Regions from separate parts of the Arthrobacter sp. TE12231 genome, predicted to be linked through region 3. Evidence: riboswitches for the same ligand, from Rfam matches in the RefSeq annotation. Region 3 holds a riboswitch; each other region holds the start of a gene.
The links. A riboswitch is a leader RNA that binds a small molecule or an ion and turns the genes downstream of it on or off. The one in region 3 is predicted to bind thiamine pyrophosphate.

Region 1: linked by a shared signal. The riboswitch ahead of ACVWYS_RS00250 (ECF transporter S component) and the one ahead of thiO (glycine oxidase ThiO) in region 3 are both predicted to bind thiamine pyrophosphate.
Region 2: linked by a shared signal. The riboswitch ahead of ACVWYS_RS06895 (bifunctional hydroxymethylpyrimidine kinase/phosphomethylpyrimidine kinase) and the one ahead of thiO (glycine oxidase ThiO) in region 3 are both predicted to bind thiamine pyrophosphate.

The regions. Positions count from the first base shown of each region.
Region 1 is NZ_JBSSFS010000001.1:59,522-64,054, reverse strand. It holds gene ACVWYS_RS00255 (ABC transporter ATP-binding protein) at 1-1,616, opposite strand, end outside; gene ACVWYS_RS00250 (ECF transporter S component) at 1,672-2,319, opposite strand; TPP riboswitch at 2,386-2,529, opposite strand; gene ACVWYS_RS00245 (heme-degrading domain-containing protein) at 2,716-3,261, shown strand; gene ACVWYS_RS00240 (DUF4386 family protein) at 3,258-4,016, opposite strand; gene ACVWYS_RS00235 (DUF4235 domain-containing protein) at 4,135-4,395, shown strand; gene ACVWYS_RS00230 (ion transporter) at 4,419-4,533, opposite strand, start outside.
Region 2 is NZ_JBSSFS010000001.1:1,512,622-1,517,154, reverse strand. It holds gene ACVWYS_RS06895 (bifunctional hydroxymethylpyrimidine kinase/phosphomethylpyrimidine kinase) at 221-1,858, opposite strand; TPP riboswitch at 1,841-1,938, opposite strand; gene ACVWYS_RS06890 (Rne/Rng family ribonuclease) at 2,084-4,533, opposite strand, start outside.
Region 3 is NZ_JBSSFS010000001.1:1,013,644-1,018,176, forward strand. It holds gene ACVWYS_RS04660 (RNB domain-containing ribonuclease) at 1-715, opposite strand, end outside; gene ACVWYS_RS04665 (ferritin-like fold-containing protein) at 757-1,428, shown strand; gene thiE (thiamine phosphate synthase) at 1,465-2,172, opposite strand; TPP riboswitch at 2,199-2,319, shown strand; gene thiO (glycine oxidase ThiO) at 2,313-3,674, shown strand; gene thiS (sulfur carrier protein ThiS) at 3,671-3,907, shown strand; gene ACVWYS_RS04685 (thiazole synthase) at 3,913-4,533, shown strand, end outside.

The DNA.
Region 1 (4,533 bases), 950 kb from region 3:
GCGGCCGCCTCCGGCAGCTCCCGGTCCGGGCCGGCGGCGTTGACGGCCCCCGACCCGGCGGTGTCCCGGCCGTGGAGGCGCAGTTCGGTGCCGCCAAGGACAGCGCTGAATTCGGCGTCGTGCGTCACGGAGACCACGGCGGTGCCGGCGTCGAGAAGTTCAGAGAGGAACGAGGCAAGCTCGGCCCAGGTGTTGGCGTCCTGGCCGAACGTGGGCTCGTCCAGGACCAGTACCTGCGGGTGCGCAGCCAGCACGGTGGCCACCGAGAGGCGCCGTTTCTCGCCGCCCGAGAGCGTGTAGGGGTTGGCGTCCACGAGCTCCGTCAGCCGCAGCCGCTCCAGGAGCTCGTCCACACGGTCCTCGCCGTAGCCGAGGTGGCGGGGCCCGAACATAAGTTCGTCGTGGACCCTGCCGGTGACAAACTGGTGCTCGGGTTCCTGGAACACGGTCCCGATCCTGGCGATCAGCTGCTGGGCTTTCCACCGGTACGGGTCGGTCCCGGCGCCATCACCTACGCGACCGATGGCGCAACCACTGAGTTCCGTCGTGGCGGAGACCGTCCCCGCCACGGGGCGCAGGAGGCCGGCGAGCGTCAGTGCCAGGGTCGACTTGCCCGAACCGTTCTGCCCGGTGATGGTCAAGGCCTCTCCGGCACGGACCCGGGCCATGACCCCGGATTGCACGGGGCGCGGCGCAATCGTGCGGAAACCCTGGCGCAGTCCGGCCCGCCGCGGCCGCTCGCGGGAGACCGCGAGGGCGTCCGACGAGAGCAGGAGCTGCCCGGAGGCCGGGGCGGTCCGGGAACGTGTTGCGGGCACGTAGCCGGGCACCCAGACGCCCGCACCGATGAGCATGTCCCGCGCCTCGGCCAGGACCTGGTCCGGCGGCCCGTCAATCAGGACCGCGGAGTCCGTGGCGGACCCGGGCTGCAGCACCACGATCCGGTCCACGAGGTCCTTCCAGACCGCCACCCGGTGCTCCACCACCACCAGGGTGGCGCCGGTCTTGTCCAGGCAGCGGCCAACGGCGTCGCGGACTTCCAGGACGCCGGCGGGATCCAGGTTGGCGGTGGGCTCGTCGAGCAGCAGCAACCCCGGCCGCATCGCGAGGATCCCGGCGAGCGCCAGGCGCTGCTTTTGGCCGCCCGACAGCGCCGACGTCGGGTGGTCCAGCGGCAGCCTGCCCAGCCCGACGTCGTCGAGCGCCTCGCGGACCCGCGGCCAGATCTCCCCGGCCGGGACAGAGAGGTTTTCGGCGCCGAAGGCGACGTCGTCGCCGAGGCGCGAGAGCACCACCTGGGTTTCCGGGTCCTGCTGCACGAGCCCGGCGCGGCCGCGCTGTGCACGGGGCGCAGCGCCATCGATCAGCAGGCTGCCGGTCTCGTCGGATTCTTTGGCGTCGCCAGCCTCCCCCACCGCGCCGTCCCCGAGCACACCCGCCAGGGCGTGGAGCAGGGTTGATTTGCCGGCGCCGGACGGGCCCAGCAGGAGCACGCGCTCCCCCGGCCGGATGTCCAGGTCAAGTCCGCTGACCGCAGGCCGGAGCCTTCCGGCGTGCCGCCAGCCCCAGCCGCGGGCTGTGACGGCGGCCGGGCGTACGCCTGGTGAAGATGTCATGAGTCGCCTGTGCAATTCCAAGAGGGCCGTTCCGGAGTGGGTGCAGGAACGTGGTTCAGGAGAAGACAGGCTCCGTGGCGGCCTTGCGGGAGGCAAAGGAGCCCAGCACGCCGGTCTTGGCCAGGCCGCGGGTGGCGAGCCAGGACAGTCCGCCGGCAATCACGGCGCCGGAGATGGTGGTGAAGACGATGTAGGCGAGCTTGTCGCCGGCTTCGTAGGCAATGTTCCAGCCCCACGGCAGGAAGGAGTCGTTCAGGCCGCAGAAGAGGCCCGCGCCGGCTCCGGCCAGGAGGGACACCGGGAGGTTGAACTTCTTGTAGAGGAAGGCCGCGAACACCAGTTCCGCGCCGAGGCCCTGCAGGACTCCGGAGATCAGGACCGTGGTGCCGTACTGCGAGCCCATGATCAGCTCGCCCGTGGCCGCCACCGTCTCGCAGAAGAGGGCTGCCCCGGGCTTGCGGATGATGAGCATGCCGAGCACTGCCGGGATCATCCATCCGCCGGCGTAGAGTCCGCTGAGCGGCGGGTAGATCGTGTTGACCGGGGTGGAAATCAGGTTCGCGCCCTGATCCCAGGCCCAGAAGATGACGCCCCCGGCGACGGCGATCAAGGCGGCAACCACAATGTCCACCACACGCCAGTTGTAGGTGCGCCGGGCCGATGAACGGCTGCTGGAACCATGCTGTGCTGAAATATCTGTCATGTCGTCCTCCTGAGGAACAGGAGGGGAGGGTGCTCCGGCCGGCCTCGGCTTCCGCCGCCCTCCGCGCACCCTGAGAACTCGACTCCCTTGCGCCGGTACTAACCGGATCAGGTTCGAGGGTCTGCGGCTGTCCGCACTCTCAGCGCCCACCACTGGTTTCCCCGGACTCTTCCGGCGATGCCCGACGGCGGCGCTCCCCTGTCGTAATTATTTCGCCCTTGTGGGCTGGCTCAGTTTACACCCGAACGGCCCGGGTTATCAGTGGAGTGCTGTCACAATCCGCGGCCTGCCCCAGGCGCACCCCGCGGCCGGGAAGAGCCGCTTGGTAGAGTCGACGTGTCGGCCCCCGGACCCGCGAGCGGGCGGCCTTGTCGCCCACCGGAAAGCTGGACCATTTTGACGCACACACCGGCCACGCCAGATCCCTCCGCCGAGTACGACCCGGACTCGAGCGAGCCGCAACCGCACGGTTCCCTGGCGGCGCTCATTGGCCGCGTGCTGGCCGAAATGGATGCGCTCCAGTTCGCATCGTTCAGCAAGGACGATGCCCTGGACCTCGGGCTGCTCCTGGTCGAACTGGGCAGGCAACGCTCGCTGCCCATCGCCGTCGACATCACCAAGGGCGAGCAGGTGCTCTTCCACGCGGCGCTGGACGGCGCCACTCCGGACAACGAACGCTGGATCAACGCCAAGAAGCGCACGGCCCAGCGCTACGAGGTCCCGTCCCTGCTGGTGGGCCTCCGGGCCCGCGCTGCCGGCGGAAGGATCGAGGACAACGCCTGGTTCGATCAGATGGAGTTCGCCGCCCACGGCGGAGCGTTCCCCATCTACGTGCGCGGCACCGGTGCCGTAGCCGTCGTGACTGTCTCCGGGCTGCCGCAGAAGGCAGACCACGACCTCGTGGTCGAGGCTTTACGGACGGTCCTCACGCCGGGAGCTTAGGCGGCGGCGCCGTCCGCGCGCGGCGTCCTCCGGGACAGCCGGATCAGCGCAATCCCCACCGCCGTGAACCAGGCCCACATCAGGATGCCGTACACCAGGTAGACCTCCGGAACGGCGAACCGGAGTACCTCCGCCACCACGCCAACCGCGCCCGCGGCCACGCCGAGCCAGGCCACCGCACGGGGCAGCACGCCCTTGAGCATGGTCAGCGACATCAGCAGGATGCCGAGCGCGGACAGGACGCCGACGGCGGCAGGCGTGTTGTTCTCGGCGATCAGCGCCTCCGCCGCGGCGGCATAGCGGAGCCGGGCATCGGCCCCGGCGGTGCCGATCGCGTTCGCGTAGCTGTCACTGAGATTGACCAGGATCATCGATCCGCGGCTCGTGACCGGAACGGCCAGGAACAGCGCCCACGGCAGGGCGCCGATCACCGTGGCCATGAGGGCCAGGCTCTTGTTCAGCGGGGCGAGTGCCACGAAGAGGGTCACGAATACCAGAACCGGAAGAATGTTGGGCACGGTCCACAGGAGTTGTTCGGCGACGTAGACCGCCGTGTGCCCGGCGATGAACTCGAGGGTTTCGGCACCGCCGTGGATCGGTGGCGGGGCAATGGCGTCCAGAACCACTGCCACGATCAACAACGCCACGAACGCGACGGCGGAGATTCCGGCCCAGAAGTAGAGTTGCCGCCAGCTCTGACTGTCCGCCGCGGCGCCCCGGGCATGGCCGAGCGGGCGGGTCCGGGGCTGTTCCATGCTCAAAAGTACGTCCGGCGGGCGAGGCAATACAGGGGCGTTGGCCCTGTCTGGATGCCCGGGCAAGGAACGCTAGGCTAGGGGCAGCCCTGTTTCCTCCCTTAAGGAGTTACGAAGAATGAACCTCTTCATCAAGCTGCTCGGCACCGGCGTCAGCCTCCTGGCCGGTTACGCCGGCGCCAAGCTCGTTGACACCGTCTGGGAGAAGTCCACGGGCAGCAAGCCGCCCACGGACAACGACGACGTCCCCACCACGCTGCACCACGCATTGGCGTTCGCGCTGATCTCGGCCGCGGTCAGCACCGTCATCCAGGTGCTCGCCAACCGCGGCACCCAGCGCGCGATCACCCGCTTCGCCAAGACCCAGGACGTCGTCTAACGAGGGCATTTCAAGGACGTTGACTAGCTTGGCTCGACGAGCAGCTTCCTGATCTCGGTGAGCTTGGCTTCGGACTCTTCGAGGCGCAGGCGGAGTCCTTCGACCGTACCCGTGTCGGCCGCATCGACTAGCGGCGCG
Region 2 (4,533 bases), 500 kb from region 3:
ATCCACGAGGAATTCCAAGTGGATAGTTCTCAGGGTCATAACCCAAGTGTTGGCGTAAGCACCGAAGATCTAGAATACGCTAATTTTGCCTTCGGCCGCAAATGAGGCTGGTTCCGGCGGGTAGTCCGTGATAGGCGCCACTACGTTTTTACGCAGTGTTGCCGCAACGACTTCCGGAACCGTGCCCCACCATCCTAGCGGGTGTGCGGGGCGGGTTGGGTCAGGCGTGCAGTCTCGGCGCGTCGAAGAAGTGCACTTCGTAGCGTGAGGACTGCCGGAAGGCCAAGGCCATGGCCTCCCGCTCGCCGGCGGAGGCCTGCCGGGCCGCCGCGTCGGTGTACGCAATCGCCTGCCGGGTCGCGGCGGCAAAGTCCTCATCGGCGTACGTCCGCAGCCAGTCGGCGTAAGGGTGCGCTGCGGGGGCGCCGCCGGCCAGGAATTCACGGTGCAGGGTGGCCCCGACTTCGGCGTAGAGCCAGAAGCACGGCAGGGCTGCCGCCACGAGCACGCCGTAGCTGCCCGAGACGGAGGCGGCCAGCAGGTGGTCCACGTAGGACTTCGTGACCGGGCCCAGACCGGCCGCCGCGGGGCGGGTGCTGAGCCAGGAGCGGTGGAGCTCGGACTCGACCTCAAGGCAGGTCTGCGCCGAGCGGGCCCAGAACAGTTGTTCGGCCTCGGTGGGGGCGAGGGCGGCGGCGCGGGCCAGGACCCGGGAGTAGCCGTTGAGGTAAATGGCGTCCTGGGCCAGGTAGTAGGCGAACTCGTGCTCGGGCAGGGTGCCGTCGGCGAGTCCGCGGATGAAGTCCAGGGCATAGATGGCGTCGAGATCGGCCGCGGCGCCATCGCGCAGAGCCGCGGCGAACTCGCCCTCCGCGGGGGTCTCCGCCGGCCCCTGGCTGTGCTGGCTGTGCTGAGAGCTCGTGCGGTCCTGCACGTGATGGAAGTGATGGACCGGGCCGTTGCCGGTGCCGACGTCCAGGGCCGAGGCTTCGCGGAGCGCACCCAGCAGCCACGGCTTGACCTCCCGCAGTGCGGCTTCCCAGTTCCCCACCCGCGCCTGCACCGTGGCCATGGCCGAGGACAGGGAGCAGCCGGTGCCGTGGCTGTTGCGGGTGGCGATCCGCTCCCCCGGCACCACCACGGTCTCCTGCCCCAGCAGCCCTACGGTGTTGACCAGCGCATCCGGGCAGCCGTCCCCGGCACTATCCCCGGCACCATCCCCGCCGGGGAGGTGTCCGCCCTTGACCAGGACGGTGGTGCCGGTGAGGGCGGCCAGGCGCTTGCCCTGCGCCAGGGCTTCCGCCCAGTTTGCCGCGACGGGTTCCTTAAGCAGGATGGCCAGCTCGGCAAGATTCGGCGTGATGAGGTCCGCCAGGGGCAGGAGGGCCTGCAGTGCCGCCTCGGCGGATTCCTTCAGGAGCCGGTCGCCGCTGGTGGCCACCATTACCGGGTCCAGGACCACGACGGCGGGTCGCACCTTTTCCAGCCAGGTGCGGACGGCGTCGATCACCGCGGCGTCACCCAGCATGCCGATTTTCACGGCGTCGATGCCGATGTCGTCGCTGATGGCGTCCAGCTGCGCCGTGAGGAACTCTGCCGGAGGAACGTGGACGGCGCGCACGCCCTGGGTGTTTTGCGCCGTCAGGGCCGTGATGGCGGCCATGCCGTAGCCGCCGTTCGCCGCGATGCTCTTCAAGTCCGCCTGGATCCCTGCGCCGCCGGACGGGTCCGAACCGGCGATGGCCAGCACCCGGGGAATGCGCAGCGGCGCAGACGGCGCGGAGGGCAGAAAATTGGGAGGCAGAAAAGCGTCGGGCAGAAATTCAGACGGATTCACTGTTGCGGACAAGTCAGACATCCCTTCGCCGGTGCTAACCGGACAGGTTCAACGGGTCTGGATCTCAGCCGGCCCGATGCGCGGCACCCCGTGTCAGTGGTCAAGCCTAGCCGCTGTCCCGGCGCTGGCCTGTTAACGGAGAAGCGGGCCCGGGCCGGAGCGGACGTATTGTTACGCCCGCTCCGGCCCGAACCCGCAATCCACACAACAGCCCGACCGGTGGCGGAAGGGATCAGCCGTGGAGGACTACAGCTCCGATGCCGGCACGCCGACCCCGAGGATGATCGGCTCGTTGCCGGCCGGGATGGCCGGCCTGGCCGCGGCGGGAGCCTTGGCCTCGTGAACCGAGCCGGCCGCGGCCGGCCGTGTTGCCTCGCGGTGCTCCACGGAGGTCTCGTTGGCTGCACCCTGGGCGCGGCTGGCGCTCCGGTTGCGGCGCCCGCGGCGGCCGCGCGTCGTCGTGGTTTCCGCTGTCCGTGAAGCCGGCGCCTCGACGCGCGCCGGCTCGGATGCGGCCGTGGCCTGAGTCTCGTGCTGGGCCTGGGCGGCCGCCTGCTTGCCGGCCTGGGCCTCAGCCTCGCCCAGGTTGGCGAAGGCCTCGGTCAGCAGGTCCAGGGTCAGGGACGGCTCCGGTGTGCCCTCGGCGTGCTCGACGAACGGCAGGGCCACCTGCTCACCGCCGAACGTCAGCACAGCCGCGGGACGGCCGGCTGCCTCTTCCGTGGCGGCGAGCTTCGTGACGGCGTCGACGGCGGCCTGGCGGGCCCCGGCGTCGCTGGCTGCAGCCGCTTCCCCGTCGTGCAGGTGCGCGGCGTGGGCCGCGGCGGCGATGTTCGCCAGCGCGGCACGGGTGGCTTCAGCCTTGGCATGGCGCTCGGCCTCGGTGGGCTCGGCGTGGACGGCGGCCGGTGCGGACTCCGGGCCCTGGCCCCGGCCGCGGCGACGGCTCTTGCGTTCGGTGCGGGCGGCAGGCTGGGCCTCGGCGCGCGGGACGTAATGCTCGGCAGCGACCGTGTTGGCCCGGCGGTGCTCGACGGGTTCGTCGTGGGTGACGATGCCGCGGCCCGCGCAGGCTTCACACTGTTCGCCGAAGACTTCCAGCAGCCCGGTGCCCATCCGCTTGCGGGTCATCTGCACGAGGCCCAGCGAGGTCACCTCCGCCACCTGGTGCTTGGTGCGGTCCCGGCCCAGGCACTCCACCATGCGGCGCAGCACGAGGTCTCGGTTGGATTCGAGCACCATGTCGATGAAGTCGATCACGATGATGCCGCCGATGTCGCGCAGCCGCAGCTGCCGGACGACTTCCTCGGCCGCTTCCAGGTTGTTCTTGGTGACGGTTTCTTCGAGGTTGCCGCCGGAGCCGGTGAACTTGCCGGTGTTGACGTCCACCACGGTCATGGCCTCGGTGCGGTCGATCACGAGGGACCCGCCGGAGGGCAGGAAGACCTTCCGGTCCAGGGCCTTGTGGATCTGCTCGTCGATGCGCCAGGCAGCGAAGATGTCCGTGTCCTTGGTCCACTTCTCGAGCCGGCCCACGAGGTCCGGCGCCACGTAGGTCACATAGGCCTCGATGGTGTCCCAAGCTTCCTCGCCGGAGACGATCAGCTTGGAGAAGTCCTCGTTGAAGACGTCGCGGACCACCTTGATGGTGAGGTCGGGTTCGCCGTAGAGCAGCTCGGGGGCGAGGATCTTCGTAGAGGTCGACTGGCTCTCGATGCCTTCCCATTGCGCGCGGAGCCGGTTGATGTCGTGCGTCAGCTCTTCCTCGGACGCCCCTTCGGCCGCAGTGCGGACAATGACGCCCGCGTCCTCGGGCAGGCGGTCCTTGAGGATCCGCTTGAGGCGGTTGCGTTCGACGTCGGGCAGCTTGCGGGAGATGCCGGTCATGGAACCGCCGGGCACGTACACCAGGTAGCGTCCGGGCAGCGAGATCTGGCTGGTGAGCCGGGCGCCCTTGTGGCCGACCGGGTCCTTGGTGACCTGGACCAGGACGGAGTCGCCGGACTTGAGCGCGTTTTCGATCCGGCGCTGCTTGCCTTCGAGGTTCACTGCATCCCAGTTCACTTCGCCGGCGTACAGGACGGCGTTGCGGCCGCGTCCGATGTCCACGAAGGCAGCTTCCATGGAGGGCAGCACGTTCTGGACCTTGCCCAGGTAGACGTTGCCGATCAGGGAGTCCTGCTGGGTCTTGGAGACGAAGTGCTCGGCCAGGACGCCGTCTTCCAGGACGGCGATCTGGATTCTGTCGTCGCGCTGGCGGACGATCATCTGCCGGTCCACGGATTCACGGCGGGCCAGGAACTCGGCTTCGGTGATCACGGTGCGGCGGCGGCCGGTGTCGCGGGATTCGCGGCGGCGCTGCTTCTTGGCCTCGAGGCGGGTGGAACCCTTAACCGAGGTGACGCGGTTGTTGACCGGGGCTTCGCTGATGGCCCGCGGCGCGCGCACGCGGGTCACGGTGTTGGGCGGATCGTCGTCTCCCCCGCCGGTCAGTTCCAGGTCCTGGTCACCGCGACGGCGGCGGCGCCGGCGGCGCGAGGTCACGCCGTCCTCGAGCGTCCCCTCCTGGCCCTCCTCGCCCTCTTCCTCGGTGCCTTCAACGTCGATCTCGGACTCGGCGGAGGTGCGGGTGCGTCCGCGGCGGCCGCGGCTACGGCGACGACGGCGGCTGCCGGCGTCCTCGTCCTCGTCGCCTT
Region 3 (4,533 bases):
CCACCGGAAGCGGCGGGGCCGCCACGATCCGGTAGCCGCCGTCGGGCAGTTGTTGGATCTCCTGTTCCGGCATGTTCAGGCTCGCGCCGCCGCGGAGGCGTTCCAGCTCCACGCGCTTGGTGCCCACCTCCTTCAGCAGCTGCAGCAGGGGCGTTGCGGTGCCGGCGTCGAGCTCGGCCTGGACACCCTTGTAGCTGAGCTTCGCGCGGCTGCGGACCTGGGCCCGGCGCACCAGCACCGAGGTCACCTCCGCCGCGGCGTCGAGTTCGAACTCCCAGACGAATGCCGCGCACAGCTGCCCGGCGAGCAGGCTACCGGCAGCCTCGCTGATGACCTCCGGATGCAGCGGGATCCGCCCGTCCGGGGTGTAGAAGGTCTGGCCGCGGCGGCGGGTCTCGGCGTCGAGCGCCCCGCCCGGCGCGACGAAGGACGGGACATCGGCGATGGCGTAAAGCACGTTGTAGCCCTCGCCGTTGCGCTCGATATACAGCGCCTGGTCGAGGTCGGTGGAGGACGCCGGATCGATCGTCACGAACTCGACATGGGTGAAGTCCAGGTCCGGCAGCTTGTGCTCGGCCACCGCCGCCTGCGCGTCGCGCAGCACGTCCTCGGGGAACGGACCGGGCAGTTCCAGCGTGGTGCGCAACGCCTTGAGAGCCCCGGCAAGCTGGTTCTGCTGCTCGTGGATACTCGGGGTCAGGCGATGATGGGACACGAAAATCAGGTTAGCCCGATTTCCGCTATTAGTCTTGGATTATGAGCCCAATCCCGGACGATCCTGCCCGCTACAACAGCTTCCTCACGGATCTGCTGGGAGTCATGGCGTACGGCGAGCTTTCGGCCTTCGAACGGCTGTCCTCGGACGCCCGCTATTCACCCACGCTGCATGACCGTGCGGTGCTGGGCAGGATCGCGGTAGTCGAGTTCCAGCACTACGAACTCGTCCGGGCCCGGCTCGAGGCCATGGGCCTGGACACGGAGGCCGCCATGCTGCCGTTCCAGCCGTCCGTGGACCACTTCCATGAGCGCACACGCCCGGCGGACTGGTACGAATCCCTCATGAAGGCCTACGTGATCGACACCGTCTCCGCGGACTTCTACCGTGCCGTCGCCAGGCACGTCGACACCGCGACCCGGGAACTGATCGAGCAGATCCAGTCCGCCGAGGAGGCCACGGCCGTGCTGCAGGAGCGGCTCAAGGCGGCCCTGGCCGATGACCCCCGGCTGGCGTCGCGCCTGGCGCTGTGGGCCAGGCGCCTGCTGGGCGAGGCACTGACCCAAGCCCAGCGGGTCAGTCTCGAACACGCCTTCCTCGGCGGGCTCTCAGGCCTGGACGACGCCGGCGCCAGGGAACTGGTCAGGGCTCTGACGGCCGAACTCGCCACAAACCACTCGCGCCGGATGGCCGCGCTGGGACTGGCGGGGTAGCTCCGCCGCCGGGGCGGAAACCCGAACGGAACCTGTTCAGGAATCGGCGGCATCCAGCGCCGCCAGCAGTGCGCCGGCTGCGTGGGCCGGATCATCGGCGTCGGTGATTGCCCGGACCACGACGATCCGGCGGGCACCGGCGTCGACTACCTGCTCAACATTGCCGAGGTCGATGCCGCCGATCGCAAACCACGGCAACAAGCTTTCGACCCGGCCGTCGACCGTGCCGGCTCCCTCCCCATCCGCCCGGCCGGTCGCCTCGGCGGCGTAACGCACCAGGTCGAGGCCGACGGCGGCGCGTCCAGGCTTGGTGGGAGTGGCCCACACGGGTCCCACGCAGAAGTAGTCGAGTCCCTTGCGGCCGGGGGAGGACGCAATGGCGGCGTCCACCTGCTCCGGGCTGTGGGTGGACAATCCGACTATGGTTTTCTTGCCGAGGAGGCCGCGGGCGGCGTCGAGCGAAATATCCTTCTGCCCGATATGGAACACCGGAGCCCCGGACAAAGAGGCGATGTCCGCCCGGTCATTGACGGCCCAGAGCCGTCCGTGCCGCTGCGCTGCGGCGTGCAGGACCTCCAGGAGCTCCAGTTCCTCGGCCGCCTCAAGCGACTTGTCGCGCAGCTGGATGATGTCCACCCCGCCGGCGAATGCGGCGTCCACAAAGTCCTCGAAGTCGCCGCGGTCCTGCCGGGCGTCGGTGCACAAGTAGAGGCGGGCGGTGGTGTGGAGGGAGTCCTGGCTCATGACACCAGCCTAGTTCCTCTAAACTGGGCGCATACCGCGGGAGCCCGCAGCGGCCACGTCATCGCTGCACGGCTGAGAGGGCGTCAGAGCCGACCGCTTGACCTGATCCGGCTAGTACCGGCGTAGGGAAGGAATTTTTTATGGGCACAAGAACCAGCCGTGAAGCCGAAGCCGCAGATGACGCCGCCTACCGGGTTTGTGACACGGGCCCGGGTTCCGCAGAGGACCTCACCGCACAGGACACATCCGCACAGGACGTCGCTGTTGACGTTGCGGTGATCGGCGGCGGGGTGATCGGCCACGGCATCGCGTTCGAGGCCAGCCGTGCGGGCCGGTCCGTGGTGTTGATCGATGACGCGCCCGGCAGCGGGGCCAGCTGGGCCGCCGCCGGAATGCTGGCCCCCGTCAGCGAACTGCACTATCAGGAAGAACAGCTCCTGGAACTGATGCTCGAGTCCTCCCGGCTGTGGCCCGACTTCGTGGCCGGGATCGATGCCGGTGCCGGGATCGACGCCGATGCCAGTGCCGCCAGCGGCCCGGGATCCCGGGCAGGGTCCAGTACCGGCTACCTGACGACGCCGACCCTCGCCGTCGGTGCCGATGCGGCGGACCGGCGCGCGCTCGCGGACCTGAGGGAAGTCCAGCAGGACTCCGGCCTCACCGTGGAGCCCCTGACCGTGCGCGAGGCACGCAGCCGGGAACCTTTGCTCAGCCCCGGTATCTCGTGCGCATTCGATATCCCGGCCGACCACCAGGTGGACCCCCGCATGCTGATTGCCCGGCTCACCAGGCTGCTCGACGCGGAGGGCCGCTGCAGATTCGTCCGTCGGCGCGCGGCGGGGCTGCTGTGGGAGGACGGACGCATCGCCGGTGTCCGGCTCGCGGGCGGCGGTTCCGTGCGGGCCGCGGAAACCGTGGTCGCCAACGGGCTCGGCGCCCCCGACCTTGACGGGCTGCCCGCTGGACTGAAACTCCCGCTGCGGCCGGTCTACGGCGACATCCTTCGGCTCCGCGTGCCCGCGCACCTGCAACCACTGCTTACGGCCACCGTGCGTGGCATGGTGCGCGGGGTGCCGGTGTATATCGTCCCGCGGCAGGACGGCACTGTGGTGATCGGCGCCACCCAACGCGAAGACGGCCCGTCGGATCCGCACGCTGTTTCCGCCGGCGGCGTCTACCAGCTGCTCCGAGACGCTCAGCAGCTGGTGCCCGCTGTAGCCGAGCTGGAACTACTCGAAGCCACGGCGCGCGCCCGCCCCGGCACACCGGACAACGCCCCGATGCTGGGGCGCGTCTCGCGCCCGGAAGGCGGGGACGTCCCGGGCCTCATCATCGCCACGGGATTCTTCCGGCACGGCGTCCTGCTGACCCCGGCAGCCGCCGTCGTCTGTCGTCAGCTCATGGACGGTATGCCGGACCCGCGCTGGGCCGGGTTCCGCCCCGACCGTTTCTCCCGCACCCCGGATGCGTCCGGGGACAGCCCCAACAAGGAAGCAGCATGAACATCAGACTGAACGGAACGGAGCAGAGCGTCGCCGACGGCGCCTCCGTCAGCACACTCGTCAGCCAGCTCACGGGCCGGAGCATCGGCCCCGACGGCCGGGCTGCCGACGGGCAGAAGCTCGGTGTCGCGGTGGCCCGCAACGCTGAAGTGGTGCCCCGCAGCCAGTGGCACGCCACCGCGCTCGCCGACGGCGACGACGTCGAACTTGTTACGGCAGTCCAGGGAGGATGACCAGCATGAACGAAACGACTCTTGCAGGATCGCCGGCCCGGCCGGCTGCCGGGGCCCTCGCCGATCCGTTCGTGGTGGACGGCGTGACGCTCGGATCCCGGCTTATCATGGGCACCGGCGGTGCGCCGAGCCTGGACGGGCTGGGCGCGGCGCTTTTGGCTTCCGGGACGGAATTGACCACCGTGGCGATGCGCCGCTATTCACCGGCGGAAACGGGATCGCTGTTCCAGCTGCTCGTGGACCACAACATCCGAGTGCTGCCGAACACAGCCGGTTGCTTCACCGCCAAGGACGCCGTACTCACCGCCGAACTGGCCCGCGAGGCCCTGGAGACGGACTGGGTCAAGCTCGAAGTCATTGCCGACGAGCACACCCTGCTGCCGGACGCGGTCGAGCTCGTGGACGCAACTGAGCAGCTGGTGGCCCGCGGCTTCAAGGTCTTCGCGTACACCAACGATGACCCCGTGCTGGCCCTGCGGCTCGAAAACCTCGGGGCGACGGCGGTGATGCCGCTGGGTGCCCCGATCGGGACCGGCCTGGGCATCCTGAACCCGCACAACATCGAGCTGATCGTCTCGCGGGCGTCCGTGCCCGTGGTGCTCGATGCCGGAATCGGCACGGCCTCG